2 regions of the Methylobacterium sp. AC690 genome follow, and region 2 is predicted to be linked to the other one. Evidence: riboswitches for the same ligand, from Rfam matches in the RefSeq annotation. Region 2 holds a riboswitch; the other holds the start of a gene.
What was found. A riboswitch is a leader RNA that binds a small molecule or an ion and turns the genes downstream of it on or off. The one in region 2 is predicted to bind glycine.
Positions count from the first base shown of each region.

Region 1: it holds a riboswitch for glycine, as region 2 does, so the genes downstream of both, AC0IY1_RS06875 (L,D-transpeptidase) here and gcvT (glycine cleavage system aminomethyltransferase GcvT) in region 2, are expected to answer to the same signal.

Region 1 is NZ_CEEDOX010000004.1:278,874-284,844, forward strand. Features, by position in the region: partial or broken gene AC0IY1_RS06865 (IS630 family transposase) at 21-158, opposite strand; gene AC0IY1_RS06870 (hypothetical protein) at 335-1,849, shown strand; glycine riboswitch at 2,006-2,095, shown strand; gene AC0IY1_RS06875 (L,D-transpeptidase) at 2,415-3,149, shown strand; gene AC0IY1_RS06880 (penicillin-binding protein 1A) at 3,323-5,749, shown strand; gene AC0IY1_RS06885 (trimeric intracellular cation channel family protein) at 5,898-5,971, shown strand, end outside.
Region 2 is NZ_CEEDOX010000005.1:133,235-139,205, forward strand. Features, by position in the region: gene gcvP (aminomethyl-transferring glycine dehydrogenase) at 1-1,838, opposite strand, end outside; gene gcvH (glycine cleavage system protein GcvH) at 2,012-2,374, opposite strand; gene gcvT (glycine cleavage system aminomethyltransferase GcvT) at 2,419-3,549, opposite strand; glycine riboswitch at 3,704-3,819, opposite strand; gene AC0IY1_RS07710 (endonuclease III domain-containing protein) at 3,967-4,773, shown strand; gene trpS (tryptophan--tRNA ligase) at 4,931-5,971, shown strand, end outside.

The sequences.
Region 1 (5,971 bases), on a different contig from region 2:
AGGACTAGAGCCGTTCCCACCTATGTAGCGACGGCCGAGTCGTCTTCGTATCCGGCGGCGGTGAGGCAGTTGCGGCACTCGTCTGGTGTGAAGCGGGCGAAGGCATCGCGGATGGCGGCCCAGAGGGCTGGCACGGTTCGGGCGCCCACGGTTCGCATCTTGAAGCGAGACGGAGACAAACCCCATGGGTCCGAACGACAACGCCGAACGAGGATGTCCCGCGGCAGCATCGGGACCGCGCAGACGTATCGCGGGTCCTGCGCTGGCGTCGGTCGCAGCGGTCCTGTCCGCATCTGAGGCATGCGCCCAAGCCGTCTCCGTCCCGGTCGGGACGATGCCGCAGACCGGGTCAGTGGACGAGCGCTACCAGTCATACAATGTCGAGATGCTGGAGGTCACCGGAGGCAAGTTTTGGCGCCCGTACGGTCCCGGCCTTGCGGCGGCTCTGCGACAGCCGAAGGGGAAGCCCGTCTCCGCGGGCGGCGAGGCCGAGGGCGACACCCCGGCCGGCATGAATCCCGACGTCTACGAGTACCGGCCGCCCATCGACTTAGGTAACCGGCGCCTGCGCACGCTCGCCGCCGCGCTGGCACCGGCCTACGTCCGGGTCAGCGGCACATGGGCCAACACGACGTACCTCCCCAATACGGACGCAATCCCCGAGGCCCCTCCGCCGGGTTATGGCGGCGTGCTCACCCACGGGCAGTGGAAGGGCGTCGTAGACTTCGCCAAGGCCGTCGACGCCGGGATCGTCACGTCGTTCGCGAACGGCGTCGGGACCCGGGACGCGGAGGGCGCCTGGACCGCCGGCCAGGCTAAACGCCTCGTCGACCTCACCGCCGCGTTCGGCGGCCGCATCGCCGCCGCCGAGTACATGAACGAGCCGACGCTCGCCGCGATGGGCGGGGCGCCGGCCGGGTACGACGCCACCGCCTACGGACGGGACTTCAAGGCGTTCTCCGAATTCGCCCGGCGGTCGGCCCCCGGCATGCTCGTCATCGGACCGGGCTCCGTCGGCGAGACAACGGGGGACTGGGGCGTGGCCTACGGCGACATGCCGGTCCTCAAGACGCACGATCTCCTCGCGGCGTCGAAGCCCGCCTCCGTCGACGCGTTCTCCTACCACCACTACGGGGCCGTCTCGCGGCGCTGCGCCACAATGGGCGAGCGAACGCAGACCACGCCGGACGCGGCGCTCTCGGAGGACTGGCTCCGACGGACGAACCAGACCCTGGCCTTCTACGCGAGGCTCCGGGACGCGTTCGAACCCGGCAAGCCGTTCTGGCTCACCGAGGTCGGCGACAGCGCCTGCGGCGGAAACCCCTGGGCCGGCACCTTCCTCGATACGTTCCGGTACCTCGACCAGCTCGGCCGCCTCGCCCGGCAGGACGTCAAGGTCGTGGCGCACAACACCCTGGTGGCGAGCGACTACGGGCTTCTGAACGACAAGACCCTCGTGCCGAAGCCGACCTATTGGGGCGCCTTGCTGTGGCGCCGCCTCATGGGCACGACCGTACTCGATAGCGGCATCCCCGTCCGCGAGGGCCTGCACCTTTACGCGCACTGCCTCCGGGGTAAGCCCGGCGGGGTCGCCCTGCTCGCCATCAACAACAGCCGGTCGGGGACGACATCCCTCAACCTGCCGACCGGTGCAGGCCGCTACACCTTGACGGCGTCGGCCGGCGACGACGCCCATGTTCAGTTGAACGGGAAGGACCTCGCGCTCGGAACGGATGATGCGTTTCCTGCCCTGGACGGCGAAGCCATCGCCGCGGGAGACCTTACGCTTGCACCGAAGAGCATCACGTTCCTGGCCTTGCCCGATGCCGCGAACGACGCCTGCCGCTGAGTGCGATGTTGCGCAGGAGCAGAAACGCCCGGGGGGCTTCGAGGCCGATCCCAGGCGTCACAATGACGAACGGCGTGCCTCAACGCACACATTAGATCGTAAGCTAGCGAATTTTCTAGCTTATCAGTGCGGTCGCCATTAGATGGAGTGACAAGTCAGCGACGAGCGGGAGAGAGCCGGTGCGAACCGGCCGCCGAAGGAGCAACCGCCCCGGAAACTCTCAGGCACCCGGACCGCCCGTCGTTCAACACTCTGGAAAGCGGAGCGTCAGCTCCCGCCGATGGTGTAAGTCGCGACCTCTTCCGAGGCCGCGCCGATACTCTCAGGCCGATGACAGAGGGGGCTAGCATCGCATGACACGTGCGACGCAACCTCGGAGGCCTGCGCGATGACGTTCTCATAGCCTGACACGCCGCAAGCCTCCGGGCCTGCCGCCTAACTCCCTCGCGACCGGCCGGCCCACCCCCGGGCCGCATCGACGACGCATGCCGGCATCGACCGCGCGGCGCCCGTGGTCCTGCGCCGATCAGGACGTCACCCGAAACCCCCCACTGGAAGTCATCCGATGCTGGCCACACGTCGAAGCCTTCTCATGGCCGCCGCCATCCTCGTTCCCGGCCGCGCGCAGGCCTTCTTCTGGGACACCGAGCCCGAACCGTCGAAGGCTCCTACGCCGGTCGATCCGGCGTCGAACCGCGACGCCTGGTTCATCGGCGAGATCCCCGACGAGCCCTTCAACGTTCCCCGGGTCGACCTCGCGCTTGTGCCCCCGGAGTTCCGGAAGCAACTGGTGGACTACGACGGCCCGGAGCGTGCGGGGACCCTCGTCATCGATACGCACGCCCGCTTCCTCTACCTCGTGCGCGAGGGGCGGACCGCACTCCGCTACGGCATCGGGGTGGGCCGTGCCGGCTTCACCTGGTCGGGCACCGCCGTGATCAAGCGCAAGGCGAAGTGGCCGGGCTGGCGTCCGACGGCGGACATGCTGAAGCGGCGCCCCGACATCCCGCGCTACGTCGAGCCCGGCGTCGAGAACCCGCTGGGGTGCCGCGCCCTCTACCTCTACCAGGGCGACAAGGACACGCTCTACCGCATCCACGGTACCAACGAGCCCTGGACGGTGGGCGGCACGGACTCCTCCGGCTGCATCCGCCTCCTGAACGAGGACATCTACGACCTCTACGGACGGGTCCCGCTGGGGACGACCGTCGTCGTGAAAACCTCGATGCCCGAGGTGATGGTCCAGAGCGAGTGGGACGAGCACCCGCGGTCAGACAACCAGGTCCTGCTCTTCAGGTGAAAGGCCAGGCCAGCCGAGACTGCGGCCGCAATGCGGGGAATGGCCCGCGGTGACCGGCTTCCAGGACAGGCATGGCGCGTGTGGCCGACGGGCCCGCGCAACCGTGGCAGGCCCATTCCGTTCGCGGCCCGGCCGTTGATCCCCGTGGTTCATCATTCATGGATCGAGTCCGGATGCGCTTCATCCTTCGTTTCTTCGGCTTCCTGTTCAGCGTCGGCGCGATGGTCCTCGTGATCGCGGCCGCCGCGGCCGCGTTCTTCTACTGGAAGTTCAGCCAGGACCTGCCGGACCATGCCGCGCTCGCCAACTACGAGCCGCCGGTGATGAGCCGCGTCCACGCGGCGGATGGTTCGTTGCTGGCGGAATACGCCACGGAGCGCCGCCTCTACCTGCCGATCCAGGCAATGCCGAAGATCGTCATCGCGGCCTTCCTCTCGGCCGAGGACAAGAACTTCTACAAGCACGGCGGCGTCGATCCCGAGGGACTGGCCCGCGCCGCGCTGACGAACTTCAAGAGCGGCAAGAAGCAGGGCGCCTCGACCATCACCCAGCAGGTGGCCAAGAACTTCCTCCTCTCCCCGGAGCAGACCTTCGAGCGCAAGGCCAAGGAGGCGCTAATCGCCTTCCGGATCGAGGCTGCCTATTCGAAGGACAAGATCCTCGAACTCTACCTCAACGAGATCTTCCTCGGCACCATCGTGCCCGGCCGCAACCTGCATGGGGTCGCAGCCGCCGCACTCGACTACTTCGGCAAGTCGGTCCACGAACTGACGATCAACGAGGCTGCCTACCTCGCCGCCCTGCCGAAGGGTCCGAACAACTACCATCCCTACCGTAAGAGCCAGAAGGCTCTAGACCGGCGCAACGAGATCATCGGCCTGATGGCCCAGAACGGGTACATCACCAAGGAGGAGGCCGAGGCGGCCTGCAAGATGCCGCTCGGCGTGAACCCGCGCGTCGCCTTCGCCAACGCCGCCAACGCCAACTACTTCACCGAGGAGGTCCGGCGCGAGATCGCCGAGCGCTACGGCGAGAAGAAGCTCTACGAGGGCGGCCTCTCGGTGCGCGCCACCCTCGACCCAAAGATGCAGGCCTGGGCCCGCAAGGCGCTGCTGGACGGTTTCGTTCGCTACGATCAGGCCCGTGGCTGGCGCGGGGCACAGGCCCGCGTCTCTCTCGACGGGCGCGACTGGGGCCAAGCCGTCGCCGCGGTGCCGGCGCTCGACGACGTGCGGCCCTGGCGGCACGCCGTGGTGCTCTCCACGGGCGGCGGACGGGCGCGGATAGGCTTGCGGCCGCACCGCGAGGCGTCCGGTCTGTTCTCGGAGGACCGCGAGACCGGCATCATCGGTCCTGAGGGGGTGCGCTGGACCGGGAAAGGCATCGCCTCCGTCCTGAATCCTGGCGACGTCGTCTATGTCGAGCGCATGGACGGGGCTGGCAAGGCGTACCGCCTGCGGCAGGTGCCCGAGGTCTCCGGCGCCATCGTGGCGATGGACCCCCATACGGGCCGCGTCCGCGCCATGGTTGGCGGCTTCTCCTTTGATGAGAGCCAGTTCAACCGCGCCACCCAGGCGATGCGCCAGCCCGGTTCCGCGTTCAAGCCGATCGTCTACTCGGCGGCCCTCGACAACGGCTACACCCCGTCCTCCATCGTGGAGGATGCGCCCATCACCATCGAGGCCGGCCCCGGACACGCGGCATGGTCGCCTGCGAACTACAACCGGCAATCGAGCGGGCCGCACACGCTGCGCTACGGCATCGAGCATTCGAAGAACCTGATGACGGTGCGCCTTGCCAAGGAGGTCGGCATGCCGCTCATCGCAGAGTATGCCCGCCGCTTTGGCGTCTACGACGACATGCTCCCCGTCCTGCCGATGTCCTTGGGGGCCGGCGAGACCACGGTCATGCGCATGGTCACCGCCTTCTCGATGCTCGCCAACGGCGGCCGGCGCATCCGTCCGACTCTGATCGACCGCATCCAGGACCGCGTCGGCGAGACCATCTACCGCCACGACAACCGTACGTGCCTCGGCTGCGATGCCGAGAAGTGGTCCGGCCAGGATGAGCCCAAGCTGGTGGACGATTCCGAGCAGGTGCTCGATCCGCTGACCGCCTACCAGATGGTCTCGATCCTTGAAGGGAACGTGCAGCGCGGCACGGCGACGGTCCTGAAACAGCTCGGAAGGCCGCTTGCGGGCAAGACAGGAACGACGAACGACGCCAAGGACGCTTGGTTCGTGGGCTTCTCGCCGGACCTGGCGGTGGGCGTCTATCTCGGCTTCGACAGGCCGCGCTCGCTCGGCGGCCGCGTCACCGGCGGTAGCCTTGCGGCACCGGTCGCACGCGACTTCCTCAAGGCTGCCCTGGCCGGCAAGCCGGCGACGCCCTTTCGCGTACCGCCGGGCATCAAGCTGATCCGGGTCGACCTCGCCACCGGCACGCGCGCGGGCGAGGGTGGGGTAACCATCCTGGAGGCCTTCAAGCCCGGCACGGCCGCGCCCGACGGCGATCCAACACCGTTGCCGTCCCTGCCGGAGGACGCGGAAACCCAGCCGGCGAACCCCTACGCCGCGGAGCTCGCCGCCGGATTGTACTGAGGCCGAGGATGGGACCGCGTTCCTCGAACCTGACCGTTCAGGAGTACGTTGAACCGTCCCGGACCGCACCGAAGCGAGCCCTCGCAGGTGGGCGCTCGATGCGAATGGATCACGATGTACCTGCGCCTCGTACCCGGGACGGAAAGCGATGTTCGAGACTGCAACGGCGACCCTTGATTGGCTGGGCGTCATCGTCTTCACGGTCGCCGGCGCCCTTGTGGC
Region 2 (5,971 bases):
ACGACCACGACGCTCATGCCGCACATTTGCGCCGAGGCCGGGTTGGTGCCGTGAGCCGAGGACGGGATCAGGCAGACGGTCCGGTGCACGTCGCCCCGCGACAGGTGATAGGCTCGGATCGCCAGGAGTCCGGCATACTCGCCCTGGGCACCGGAATTCGGCTGCATCGAGATCGCGTCGTAGCCGGTGATGGCGCAGAGCTTGTCGGACAGATCGTCGATGAGCTCCCGGTAGCCGAGGGCTTGGTCCGCTGGGACGGAGGGATGGATCTCCGAGAATTCCGGCCAGGAGATCGGCAGCATCTCGGCGGTGGCATTGAGCTTCATCGTGCAGGAGCCGAGCGGAATCATCGCACGATCGAGCGCCAGATCCCGGTCGGCGAGACGGCGCATGTAGCGCGTCATCTCGCTCTCGGCCCGGTTCATGTGGAAGATCGGATGGGTCAGGTAGGGCGAGGTCCGCACCAGCCCGGCGGGCAGACGGTTCTCCGGCCAAGCCTCGTCGTAGGCCGGGTCCGTCGCCCCGAAGGCGCGCCAGACGGCCTGGAGAATGTCGGGCCGGGTGCGCTCGTCCACCGTGATACCGACGCGGTCGTCGCCCACCTTGCGCAGGTTGACGCCGTTGGCCACCGCCTGTCCGAGGATCAGGCCCTGGAAGGCCCCGACCCGGACGGTGATCGTGTCGAAGAAGTGCTCCGGCTCGACCGTGAAGCCGAGGGCCTCGAGCCCGGCGGCGAGACGCACGGCGTCGCGATGGACCCGGGCCGCGATCGCCTTCAGTCCGCGCGGGCCGTGGAACACCGCGTACATGCCGGCGATGACCGCGAGCAGCACCTGCGCGGTGCAGATGTTCGACGTCGCCTTCTCGCGGCGGATGTGCTGCTCGCGCGTCTGGAGCGCGAGGCGGTAGGCGCGGTTGCCGCGGGCATCCACCGACACGCCGACGAGGCGACCCGGCAGGGTGCGCTTGTGGGCATCGCGGGTCGCCATGTAGGCCGCGTGCGGGCCGCCATAGCCCATCGGCACGCCGTAGCGCTGCATCGAGCCGATGGCGATGTCCGCGCCCATCTCACCCGGCGATTTCAGGAGTGTCAGCGCCAGCGGGTCCGCCGCCACCACCGCGACCGCCCCGGCCGCGTGCAGGTCGGCGATGGGCTGGGTCAGGTCGCAGATCCCGCCGCAGACGCCGGGATACTGGAAGATCGCACCGAAGACCTGGGCGGGATCGAGGTCCTTGGCCGGATCGCCGACCACGACGGTCCAGCCCAGCGGCGCGGCGCGGGTGCGCAGCACCGCGAGGGTCTGGGGCAGGCACTCGGCATCGACGAAGAAGGCGGTCTTTGCATTGCCGGAGATCCGTTGGGCCATGCCCATGGCTTCCGCCGCGGCGGTGGCCTCGTCGAGCAACGAGGCGTTCGCGATGTCGAGGCCGGTCAGGTCGCAGACCAGGGTCTGGAAGTTCAGGAGCGCCTCGAGCCGGCCCTGGCTGATCTCCGGCTGATAGGGCGAGTAGGCGGTGTACCAGGCGGGGTTCTCGAAGATGTTGCGCTGGATCACCGGCGGCATGGTGGTGCCGTGGTAGCCCTGCCCGATCAGCGAGACGAGGAGCCGGTTCTTGTCGGCGATGCCCCGCATGTGCTCGATCACCCGACGCTCCGTCATGGCGACCCCGAAATCGAGGCGCTCGTCCTGCCGGATGTCGGTCGGCAGGGTCTCGTCCATCAGGGCCGGCAGGCTCTCGGCGCCGACGACGCCGAGCATCGTCTCGATTTCCTGCGTCGTCGGGCCGATGTGGCGGCGGTTGGCGAAGTCGTAGGGGTCGTAGCGGTCGGTGGTCATGGGGGACCTCGGATGTCGCTGGTGCGGGAATGGAATCGCGCTGCCCTCTCCCTCATGGGGAAGGGATCGAGCGTGGGGCCGTCGGGTGATCCTCGATCACCGGGCGACCGCGGGCGTCGGCCCTGTCTGTCCGGACGGGGGCAGGCGCCGCTCCGCGGATCGGAGGGGCGGCGCTACTTCGCGAATTCGGCGTAGGCGGCCTCGTCCATCAGCCCGTCGAGGCTGGCCGGATCGTCGAGGCGGATGCGGTAGAGCCAGCCTGCGCCCTGCGGGTCTGTGCCCACGCTGGATGGGTCGGTCACGGCTGCCTCGTTGATCGCGATGACCTCGCCGGAGACCGGCGCATAGACATCCGAGGCCGCCTTGACGGATTCGACCACCGCCGCGGCCTCGCCCTTGGTCAGCTTCGCGCCCACCTTCGGCAGCTCGATGAAGACGAGGTCCCCGAGCTGTTCGGCGGCGTGGGTGGTGATACCCACCGTGGCGACCTCGCCGGTGCAGTCCAGCCACTCGTGCTCGTCCGTGAACTTCCGCATCGCACTCTCCTGGTTGTTGGCAAAGGGGGTTGGAACGGGCCCGATCAGGCGCGCTTGAAGCCTGCGGGAACGAAGGGCAGGGCCGCGACCGCGACGGCGAGGCGCTTGCCCCGCACTTCGGCGAAGACGCGGGTGCCGGGGGCAGCGAGCGCGGCCGGCAGGTAGCCCATGGCGATGGGGGCCTGCAGGCTGGGTCCGAAGCCGCCGGAGGTCACTTGGCCGACCGCCGTGCCGGTCTCGTCGGCGAACAGCGGCGCTCCCGCCCGCACGGGGGTGGGCCCCTCGGGACGCAGGCCGACGCGCTTGCGACTCGGGCCGTCCTCCAGGGCTGCGAGGATGCGCGCAGCACCGGGAAAACCGCCGGCCCGGACCCCGCCGCGCCGGCGCACTCTCGGAATGGCCCAGGACAGCCCGGCCTCCACCGGGTCGGTGCCCGGGTCGATGTCGTTGCCGTGCAGGCACAGCCCCGCTTCCAAGCGCAGGGAATCGCGGGCGCCGAGTCCGATCGGCAGCACGGCCGGATCGGCCAGCAGCGCTTCGGCCAGGGCCTCGGCCTTGTCCTCGGGGATCGAGATCTCGAAGCCGTCCTCACCGGTATAGCCGGAGCGGGTGACGATGGCGGAGGCACCCAGCAGCCCGAGCATCCGCACGTCCATGAAGCGCATTGCGGCTACCTCTGGTGCGAGGCGCGTCAGGGCTGCCTCGGCGCCCGGCCCCTGCAGGGCGACGAGGGCGCGGGCCAGCACCGTGACCGTGCAGGCGTCGGCGAGATGCGCACGGAGATAGGCCTCGTCAGCGACCTTGTTGGCGGCGTTGACCACGAGGACGAGGCTGTCGCCGCAATGGGCGACCATCAGGTCGTCGCGGATGCCGCCCGACGCATCGAGGAGGAGCCCGTAGCGCTGGCGGCCCGGCTTCAGGCCGAGCACATCGATGGGCAGGAGGGTCTCGAGTGCGCGCGCCACGTCGTCGACATCGCCCGAGCGCGGGGTGAGCCGGATTTGACCCATATGCGAGACGTCGAACAGCCCGGCCTGGGCCCGCGTGTGCAGGTGCTCCTTGAGCAGGCCCGCCGGGTACTGCACCGGCATGGCGTAGCCCGCGAAGGGGACCATGCGGCCGCCGTGACGCAGGTGCAGGGCATGGAGGGGCGTGCAGGCAACATCGGGGGACATCGGATTACTCCACGACAAACAGCCTCCGGAAGCTCGACTGAGCGTTTCCGGCTGCCCCCATCTGTCGCGGTTACCTGAGAGCTTCTCCCCGACCGCTGCTGCGGTCCGGGATTTCTCCTTCGGTGGACGCCATCAGGCGCCTCTCTCCAGATTGTCCAACGGTACGGTGATTGTGCCTGAGAGTTTCCGGGGGTGGTTGCTCCGTCGGCGCCATGGTTCGAAAGTTTCTGCGTGTGAAACGCTCGACCTGGGCTCTCCCGTATCGTCCTTGATGACCACGTCAGGGTTTCACATCGCACTGCGTCAGGCAAGGCGCCCTGCCCGGCCGGTGCGTTACGCTTTCGCCGATCCGTCAGTCCGACCACGATCCGCGACCGCGCTCGGGAACCGCGGCGACTCCGGCCGGATTCCCTCGATATGCCGATCGCACCCGGACGAGACCTCCCCGAACACGATCTCGCCGGGCCCCGCCCCCGCCGGGGCCGCGTCCCGAAGCCGGGCTCAGCCGCGTTCGACCCGGCCCTGACCGACAAGGCGCTGGCGATCCACGCGCGCCTCTGCCCGGTCTATGGCTGCCCGATCCCCTACTTCCACAGCCTCGACCCGTTGAGCGAACTCGTCTCCTCGCTGCTCTCCCACCGGACCCGCAACGCTGAGTCCGGCCGGGCCTTCAAGGCCCTCCGGGCGCGCTATCCCGACTGGGACCAGATGCTGGCTGCCCCCGTCTCCGACATCGAGGCGACCATCGCGGGGGTGACCTGGCCCGAACTGAAGGCGCCGCGGCTCCAGGCGATCCTCTCCGCCGTGCAGGCGCGCCACGGCGCACTGAACCTCGACTTCTTGAAGGATATGGCGGTGGAGGAGGCCCGGGCCTGGCTCGAGGCGATTCCCGGGGTCGGGCCGAAGACGAGTGCGGCAGTGCTCTCCTTCAGTATTCTGCGGATGCCGGCCCTGCCGGTGGACAGCCACCACCACCGGGTTGCCCAGCGCACCGGACTCATCGGTCCCCGCGTCGATGTGGGGCCGTCCCACCCGATCCTGCGGGCGCAACTGCCGGCGGACTGGAGTGCGCAGGCGCTCTACGACAACCATGAAGTGCTGATGCTGCACGGGCAGAAGGTTTGCCACCACCGCAATCCCGCCTGCACCCGCTGCGTGCTTCTCGACCTGTGCCCCGAAGGACAGGCGCGGACGGGGAGCGGGGGCGCGATCCGGGAGCCGTAACGGCTCCGCTCGGCTCGTCGCGACGATCCTGCGCGATTGTCGGAGGATTTCGCGGAGCCTTGACCGGTTCCGGCATGGCGTCCAGAAACCGGCGCTCGGCTGCACGGGATTTCGTCCGCGGCCGCTCTCCCTCAATTCGCACGAGGACCCCGCCGCGATGACCGCGTTCAAGGAACTGGTGTTCTCGGGCGTACAGCCGACCGGGAACCTGCATCTCGGCAACTATCTCGGCGCCATCAAGCGCTTCGTCGAGATGCAGGCGCGCGATGCGCAGTGCCTTTACTGCGTCGTCGACCTGCACGCGATCACCCTGTGGCAGGACCCGGCTGCGCTGAAGGGCCAGATCCGCGAGGTCACCGCCGCCTTCCTCGCCGCCGGCATCGACCCGAAGCGCTCGATCGTCTTCAACCAGAGTCAGGTGCCCCAGCACGCCGAACTCGCCTGGATCTTCAATTGCGTCGCGCGGCTGGGCTGGCTCAACCGCATGACCCAGTTCAAGGACAAGGCCGGCAAGGACCGGGAGAACGCCTCGATCGGGCTCTACGACTATCCCGTGCTGATGGCGGCCGACATCCTGGCCTACCGCGCCACCCACGTGCCGGTGGGCGAGGACCAGAAGCAGCACCTCGAGCTGACCCGCGACATCGCCCAGAAGTTCAACAACGACTTCTCGCAGTCGATCGCCGCCCACGGGCACGACGAAGGGGCCGGCTTCTTTCCTGTCACCGAGCCCCTGATCGGCGGGCCGGCGGCGCGCGTCATGAGCTTGCGCGACGGGACCAAGAAGATGTCGAAGTCGGACGCCTCCGACAATTCGCGGATCAACCTGACGGACGATGCCGACGCCATCGCGGCCAAGGTGCGCAAAGCTAAGACCGACCCCGACGCCCTTCCCTCCGAGGTGGCGGGCCTGGCCGGGCGCCCCGAGGCGGACAATCTGGTGGGCATCTTCGCGGCCCTGAAGGATGTCACGCGCGAGGAGGTCCTGCGCGACTTCGGCGGCGCCCAGTTCTCGGCCTTCAAGGGGGCCCTGGTCGAACTCGCCGTCGAGACCCTGGCTCCGCTGGGCGCCGAGATGAAGCGCCTCGTGTCCGATCCGGCCGAGATCGACGCGGTGCTGGCCGACGGCGCCGAGCGCGCCGAGGCCATCGCGGCCCCGACTCTCGACGCCGTCAAGGACATCGTCGGATTCGTCCGC